Regions from separate parts of the Clostridium sp. CM039 genome, predicted to be linked through region 1. Evidence: riboswitches for the same ligand, from Rfam matches in the RefSeq annotation. Region 1 holds a riboswitch; the other holds the start of a gene.
What was found. A riboswitch is a leader RNA that binds a small molecule or an ion and turns the genes downstream of it on or off. The one in region 1 is predicted to bind lysine.
Positions count from the first base shown of each region.

Region 2: another riboswitch for lysine. It lies ahead of kal (3-aminobutyryl-CoA ammonia lyase); the one in region 1 lies ahead of ACWJJ2_RS16905 (GNAT family N-acetyltransferase).

Region 1 is NZ_CM143649.1:3,606,951-3,611,384, reverse strand. Features, by position in the region: gene ACWJJ2_RS16915 (MalY/PatB family protein) at 9-1,193, opposite strand; gene ACWJJ2_RS16910 (MarR family winged helix-turn-helix transcriptional regulator) at 1,338-1,826, opposite strand; gene ACWJJ2_RS16905 (GNAT family N-acetyltransferase) at 1,975-2,463, opposite strand; lysine riboswitch at 2,772-2,943, opposite strand; partial or broken gene ACWJJ2_RS16900 (cysteine synthase) at 3,000-3,143, opposite strand; gene ACWJJ2_RS16895 (hypothetical protein) at 3,142-3,270, opposite strand; gene ACWJJ2_RS16890 (S-ribosylhomocysteine lyase) at 3,254-3,706, opposite strand; gene ACWJJ2_RS16885 (class I SAM-dependent methyltransferase) at 3,699-4,340, opposite strand.
Region 2 is NZ_CM143649.1:2,432,005-2,436,438, forward strand. Features, by position in the region: gene atoD (acetate CoA-transferase subunit alpha) at 1-331, opposite strand, end outside; gene kce (3-keto-5-aminohexanoate cleavage enzyme) at 380-1,204, opposite strand; gene kal (3-aminobutyryl-CoA ammonia lyase) at 1,363-1,743, opposite strand; lysine riboswitch at 1,945-2,125, opposite strand; gene ACWJJ2_RS11500 (cysteine-rich small domain-containing protein) at 2,231-2,488, opposite strand; gene ACWJJ2_RS11505 (hypothetical protein) at 2,527-3,621, opposite strand; gene ACWJJ2_RS11510 (methyl-accepting chemotaxis protein) at 3,969-4,434, opposite strand, start outside.

The DNA of each region.
Region 1 (4,434 bases):
AATACTTTTTAGTTAATTCCTTCTAGGCTTTTTTCAATGCTCTTTAAAGCTTTTTCCAATATTGTTCTAGGACATGCAAAATTGATTCTTTGGAAATGTTCTCCACCAACGCCAAAGATATAGCCATCATCCAGTGCGATTTTAGCTTTTGTCTGCATCAATTGCTGAAGTTCTATATCCGTGAAGTCAAAATCACTAAAATCAAGCCACGCCAAATAAGTTCCTTCTGGTCTAATCATCTTTACCCTTGGAATTCTCGCCTTTAGAAATTTATCAATGAAATCAAGATTATCTTGTAGGTATATAATAAGCTGCTCAAGCCATTCTTCCCCTTTATTGTAAGCTGCTATCTGAGCCACAGATGCAAAGGAGCCTGGATCGATATCAATTGTTGCTAGTTTATGGTTTAATTCTTTCCTTAACTTTTCATTGGGTATTATAATATCAGAAATTTGTAGACCTGCAAGATTAAATGTCTTTGAAGGTGATGTACATACAATTGAGTTCATCCTAAATTCTTCAGAAATCTTACCAAATGGAATATGGCGATTTGACTGATATATTAAATCCGAGTGAATTTCATCTGAAATTACCAGCACATTATTCTCTACACAAATTTCACCCAACCGTTGCAACTCTTCAGCTGTCCAAACACGCCCAACGGGATTATGGGGGCTACATAAAAACATGAGCTTAGTTCTGCTATCTTGAGCAATTCTTTCTAATTCACAAAAATTCATTTCATATTTGCCATTATTAAGTATTAATGGATTATTAGCTATATGACAACCATTATTGGTGATAATATTGGCAAATGGATAATAAACAGGACTTTGAATTATCACTTTATCACCTAGATTACAAAATGTCTCTACAATAAAGTTTAGTGCAGGTATTATTCCTGGTGTAAAAAGTATCCATTCCTTTTCAATGTCCCATCCGTTCCTTTTTTTATGCCAGTTAACTACAGCCTCCAAAAACTCATCACTCTTCTGTCCATAACCAAAAATTCCATGTCGTGCTCTCTCTGTTAGTGCCTCAATAATGGGTTGAGCGACTTTAAAATCCATGTCCGCAATCCACATTGGAATGCTTTTTTCCTCTCCAAAGTTTTCTTTAAGATGTTTTTTAGACCATTTTATAGAGTCTGTTTCTCTTCTGTCGATAATTTCATCAAAGTTGTATTTTGTCATAATATCTCCTCCCAGGTTTAAATGTATTACAAAAAAACAAATATTGTTTAGGCTCTATACTATTTATAGTTTATAACCTAAACAATATTTTGTCAAGAGAGTTTTTATTTATACACTATTAAATCAAAATACTCTTTTTTATTCTTAACGAGGTATATTTAACAATTCAGTATACTTTTGCATAACTTTATAAAATGCGTCAATCTCTTCGGTAGTAAAGCTATTATGCAATGTTTTATCAGCCCAAGTGAGTTCCTTAATATCATATGCTTTATGTGCTTTACTTAGGAGTTCTCCTTTGTCAGTGACATACAAATGGACGTTTTTTGCGTTGTCATCTTCTTTTTTTCGTATAATTAAACCACGCTTTTCTAGTTTGGTAATAATCTGTGATACAGCACCTTTAGTACGATTCCACTCCAATGCCACCTCAGTAACAATAATTCCTGGATTCTCATCAATAACAGTCAGAGTATGTAATTCAACCATATTGATTATATCTCCAGTCCCATAATCACGAGCTGCCTTTATATAGTCACTATAAGTCATAACAAATTTATAAATAATATTTGCCTTTGTATCTAATTCATAATATTTAGTATTTCTTTGGATTACATTTTCAGTATCGTTCATTTTGCCCAAACAACCTTTCGTTCATATTTTTATAATTAACCAAAAAAGTTTACGTTAACTAACTATACGATTCAGCATTTCTATTACCGATAATTTAATACTGTTAATTAGCTATAAATTACAAATATTCACTCATATTATAGCTCAATTAAAACTCTAAAATCATATTATACCATTTAGAACCACCGTGTGCTGATTTAGATATCCCTATATTTATGAACCCGAATTTTGTATAATAATGAATAAGTTTTTCTTTACATGTTAGAATAACGCCTTTACGACCCTCTAATCTTGATACTTCTATCATATGATTCATTAATTGTACAGCAATTCCTTGATTACGATAATCTGGTATCACATCAAGGCCAAAAATAGTCTGGTAATCTCCATCTGGAACATGTTGTGTAGCATCATTATATAATTCATCATAGATAGCAGTTTCATTGATTATACACCCATTGATGAACCCAATTATATCTCCATCAATTTCTGCTACAAAAAAAAATTCTGGAAATATCTTAATTCGTTGTTCGAATGATGTCTTCGTAGCAGCCTCTGCCTCTGGAAAACATCTTGATTCCACTTCTGTTACTGCATCTAAGTCTTCTATAGATACTCCTCTAATTTTAATATTCATTACACTAATCTCCTTTTGCTTAAAATATAAGTAATATTTGCTTCGTCGTATAGTACAGTTGCGAAGTATATATATATTTCAATTAAACATTAATAATTAATTACTGAACTTGATTTAACCTAAAGCATTTTTCTCCTAACACTTTTAATTTTGCAAGTTATATCTTTTCATATAGTTCCCTCTGACAATCTCAAGTTGTTCTTTTAACTTCTTATTTTTACACCTTTTTTTATATTGTTTCAAAAAAAATAAATACAGCAAAGGAACACCTTTGCTGCATAAAATACATGTTTTTATACAAACTTCGTGTACCTTGTAGCTCACCACTGAAAAATCAGTGACAATTTTACATATATTATATGTAATCTCAGAAAATAATTTCACCAAATACATTTTCTTCGGCCATAGCTCCTTTTCTTATTCATCTTAGCCTGTCAGCTCCGAACAAGTACTCTTAGATACAGCACCTCTACCCTAGGTAGTTTACTTATTAAATTAGTTATTATATTATCACAGTATGTTTATAAGTACAAGCATTAATTACAGATGTTCTTACTAAAATGTCTATCTCCCCTCTCAGGCAGTATTGCAACAACGTTCCCACCTTCAATGGATTCTCCAAGTTTTATTGCAGATACTATGGCAGTCCCTAAAGAACTGCCTACAAATAGCCCCTCTTTACATTGTATCCTTAATTGATGGCTGCAGTTTTGCGAAGATATTTACACCTTCTTTTACACCCAAATTATTTAGCTTAATAAGTGGTGTATTTCCTATAATATTTAATATACTATTTATATATCTCACTGCTAAGACCTCTACTTAGAACTAATTTTGCATATTCTTTTGCACCATCTAAGGAATGATCTCTATAATTTCCACATTGAACTTCATTGGCTGCCGGGATTTCCTCTGTTTCTATCACCTTTTTCAATCCATAATTTAGGGCTTCTATAACCCTATCTACACTGACATCATTCCATACGATCATGTAAAAACCTGTTCTACATCCCATAGGTGAAATGTCTATAATTCCGTCCATTACTTCTCTCATATATCCAGCAAGCAAATGCTCTAAAGTATGGATAGCTGATATATTCATAAACTCCTTGTTTGGTTGCATAAATCTTAAGTCAAACTTTGTTACTTTATCACCCTTTTCGCCTATCTTTACCTCACATTTTCGTACAAAAGGTGCCACAACCTTTGTGTGATCTAATGAAAAACTTTCAACCTTAATCATTTACCCTTACCTCCTTATTTGCTACTGCAATGAAAATGCCAGTTTCAGTATATTCGCCTTTGCTAGAATAACCTTTGCATCTTAAATCTGTATTCTCAATGTTTACTATATTAAACCCTGCGCCAGTTAACCACTCTTCCATCTGATTATTTGAAAACCCAAGCCATTCGTCAAACATTTCAGTCCTTGCCCACTGCCCATTATGCTCTTCTACATCCGATATTATTAAAGTCCCACCTTTTTTAATTATTCTGTGCATCTCTTCAATAGCCTTTTTAGCATCGCTCACATGGTGAAGAGCCATATTAATGAAGACCACATCTACAGATTCATCAAACAAAACCAAGTTGTCTATGGAGGATTTTATTGGATATACATTATCGAATTTTTTAGTTTCCATTAATTTTTTGGATTCTTTAAGCATATTTACTGATTGATCTATAGAAAACACAATGCTTGCATCTAAGGCCAGCGCTAAGGATAAAAATCCAGCGCCGCATCCAAGATCAGCCACTACCTTATCTTTTATACTTACTTTGGATAATACCTTGTACTTTAACCTTTCATCAAAATACTCACTTCTTATTACGTTCCAACTTTTAGCTATTTCGTTAAAATAATCTAATGAACTCATAATATTACCTCCATTTATTTTTTTTAAGTCTAAATTTTACATTTTATACTTAAAAAATAGTGTTAAGGCCAAGTTTTTTTTTAAATCCAAATAT
Region 2 (4,434 bases), 1.2 Mb from region 1:
CTCCCGCTGCTCTTATTCTTTCAATTAGTGTTCCTTGTGGCACAAGTTCTACTTCCATTTTTCCTTCTGTCATAAGTCTTCCCGTTTCAGCATTTGTTCCTATATGAGAAGCCACAACTTTTTTAACTTGACCGTTTACTACAAGTCTTCCTATGCCCCTATCTACATAGCTTGTATCATTTGCTATTATAGTTAAGTTTTTTACATTTGTTTCTATTAATAGATCTATCATCTTTTCAGGTGTTCCACAGGCTAAAAATCCACCTATCATTATTGACATTCCATCTTTGAGTAATGGCCTAACTTGTTCTAAAGATACAACCTTATTCATTTATTTTACCTCCTCTTATTTATCTTGAAGATATAACAATTATCAGTTTTATATTTTGTTTAAACCCAATATCTCTCTTGCTTCTTGTGGAGTGGCAATTTCTCTGTTAAGTTCTTTCGCAAGTCTAACTACTTTTTCTACTAATTCTGCATTTGATTTAGCTGGTATACCTTTTTCAATATACACATTATCTTCAAATCCAACTCTTACATGACCACCCATTACAATAGTCACAGCTGCCATTTGAAATTCAAATCTACCAATACCTGATACAGTGTAAGTACTTCCCTCTGGCACGCTTCCTGCCATAAATACTAAATCTCTTGGCGAAGCAGTTATCCCACCATTTACACCCATAACAAAGTTAAAATGCATTGGTGTTTTTATAAAACCTTTCTTTTGAAGTCTTATTGCCATGTCTACCATGCCCTTATCAAAAACTTCAATTTCTGGTTTTACACCCATTTCAATCATCTTTTTACCAAATTCTTTAATAGTGTTTTCAGTATTTACGAATACATCATCTCCACCAAAATTACAAGTACCTGCATCTAAGGTTGCCATTTCTGGTCCTAAATCAACTGGTTGTAATCTTTCTGCATTACTCATTCCGACAGCTCCGCCTGTTGATGGTTGAACAATTGCATCCGGACATCTTTCTTTAATAGCTTCAATGCAAGCTCTAAATCTTTCCCTGTCTTGAGTAGGTGTTCCATCATCTTTCCTTACGTGTAAATGAATGATGCTAGCTCCTGCTTTATAAGCTTTTTCCGCTTCTATTGCCACTTCCTCAACAGTATAGGGTACATTTGGATTATGTTCTTTTGTAACTTCCGCTCCAGATATAGCTGCAGTAATTATTAATTTTTCCATGTGCTACCTCCTTATAGTGCTTCGTGGTGCAAAAATAATTACTATCTACCATAATATTTATGATAAGTTATGTATATTATGATAATTTTGCACAAACTTATTTAGCAACTAAAATATTAACCACTAGGTGAAAAAGTTTACATTAATTCTCTTGCATATTATTTTCTTTGGTTTTCTTTTAGAACTACGCAAGTTCCGCTTGCCTTACAAACTATTATTGGTTCTTCTAATACATCACAAGCTGAATCATTTATATCTGGTCTTGGTACTATAACTTTTCTTGCTTCGAAAATCATTTTTCTTGATGAATTCCCTACCTTCACTATTTCTCCAACAGCTTCTATATAGTCACCTGCATAAACTGGTGCTAAAAATTCTACAGCATCGTATGCTTTGAATAATCCTTCATCACCATCGTTCATAATTAAAAGTTCTGTAGCTACATCCCCAAATAATTGAAGCATTCTTGCTCCATCTACTAAATTTCCACCGTAATGTGCATCATGTGCACTCATTCTTAACCTTATTAAAGACTTCATTTTATTTTCCTCCTCGTTTATTGTAGTTATTCATTTTGTAATTTTTAGGAATTTTGTAAAAAACAACAAATCTGTGTTGTGTATCTTTTAGAAAATGCCTTATGTTAATTTATTTTGAAATAAAAAAAGGCACTGATTTTTCAGCGCCTTAATTAACCAAAGTACTAGGTCTATTAATGCAATGAAAAAACATCTTTTCATTACATAAATAGCTCTCCATAAGAACTCTTATGGCAGTGATAGAAATACTACTTTCTATCCCCAAGAATAAATTGAAGAACCAAAATATTCTTTCGGCAAACAAATACTTCATTTTTGACATTGGATGTTCATATCCTTATCATTCAAAAATTACCTCTTTATCTGCACCTCTATTTATGTGAAACTATTAAATTTTATTTTTAACTCTTACTTAATTATAATACGTAAACGTTTCAAATGCAATGTTTTTTTAAAATTATACTTTTTTAGTAAAAAATACTTTTTCTTAGTTATTATTTCTTTTTGCTTTGTTTACTTCCACTATCTTGCTTACTATATACTCATATCCATTTTCAGAATGTGGAATCATGCAAATTGAGCAATCTTTAACACCACTTACGAATTTCCCATTTCCACCACACTCCTCTAGAAAATATAGTGGACAATAGCAAAATAGACAATTAAATTTTTCATCATCTTTAACTTGATGGCATGGGAAATATTCGCAATCTTTATTTTTAAAAAATTTATAGTTATTATTCATTTTTAACCCTCCTTTAATTTCTAGGTTAGTTCCGAATTCTAAAAAGTTACCACATTATATATATCTATATCTTCTAATATTGTTTGCTCTAAAATAGATTCTTCGGGGAATTGCTTGTTCAAAATTTGTTTAAATTTTTTAAGTTGCGCAGCAGAAAGTTCTGCTTGCTTTGGCAAATTATTTTTTTCCTTAATAATATTGCCTGCTTCTAATTTATATATAAATTTGTCCCCTATAATATTTATATTATTTTTATCATCAAATTTTAAATCTCCAGTTATGTCACTATTTATGCTTGTCTTCTTTAAATCACTTATTGATTTTCCATCATTATTAATTTTAGCTACATTAATATAAGCACTTACTTCACCATTCGAATTCTTTGAATCTGAAAGCCAACTTCTAAAGGCAAGCATTTTACCATCTTTAGATATCACTCCATCATATATTTCTTCCTTATCCTCTATACTTTCAAAAATTTTATTACCATTAATATATAAATTGGCCCTAGGTTTTGGAAATATATGAGGTGTAACGCTATAAAGGATGCTTTTTTTATTTATAATAATATCTCTTATGGTACCAACGCATGATATTAACTCCAATTTGTTTTTTATGTTATATATTGCATAACCTGAAGCTGACGGATTAATATGACCCGTAATCAAAATGTTTTCATTATCTATCCACTTGAGTTCAATAATTTGTTGAACGTCTTTATTATTTATATCAATCTCTGTTGATTTTTCAGTTTTAATATCATAAACAATTATATGTGGGGGATTTATTTCTTTTTCTTCATTAAAAGATCTAAATACTATTTTTGTTTTATCTGGAGAAAGTTGTAATAGATCTTTTGAATTTGAATTATCCCCTAAAGATTTAATCTGTTCATTTATTTCATCATAAAGATAAACATTATTATTCTTCTCGAATGCTATCTTTGTTAGCTTTGCATTTTGATCCTTACTTTTAATTTCAGCATCTTTACTAGATATAGTCTCTATATTTTTACTCGAATTTCTATTGATTTTATTTAAATAAGCCCTCAGTGTCAATATGCTTAGCGATAAACACATCGCTACAATGAGTAACTTTAATTTTTTTTTCGTTATTTTTTTATGGCCAGTCATAATTTTGCTCCTCATTTAAATTCATAATAATTATTATTTTAAATCATTGAAACTTAGATTATTATACTCCACTTATATTAGTGTATCAACTGGATTCTTTTGTGTTTTACACTGTTATTTATATGTTTACAATTTAAAAATATACAATGTTTATTTTATCTTTTAATTATGAATTTTTTGTAAATATTAACATTGGTTTATCCGTTCAAAAGTAATAAAGGGCATTAGTTTAAATTTAAACTAACGCCCTTTATTACTTTTGAAATTATTTTCGCATTTGTTATAGATACTTTCCATAAATTCTACATTCCGATTTAAATCGGTATCTACCTTCATTTTTAGATTTATTATTTTTTCATTTGATCATTACTGCTAAATATGTTCTTTACCCATGTTAAAAAGCCCTTCTTTTCTTCTTTTATCTCTACAACTTTTTTATCTTCTTTAGTTGCCACAGTCTTTACTTTTATCCCATCAGTTTTCATAACAAATTTAACTTTACCATCCATCTTATCACCTACACCTGAAAATGTACCATAATTATTAGATATTTTTACAAGTTCATCTTTCACATCAATAATATCTCGCACATCTCCCATTTTGCTGTCAATTTCGCCACTTATCTTTTGAATACCCTCTTTATCAAATTTTTTCATATTTTTATCTAATTCTTTATTTCCATTTGCTAATTTATTGGCACCTTCTTTTAATTTTCCTGACCCTACAGAAAGTTCACCCACCGCTGAATTTAGTTTACTTGATCCTTGTGTTAATGGTTTTATCCCATCATTATTTAATTTTGTTAAACCATCT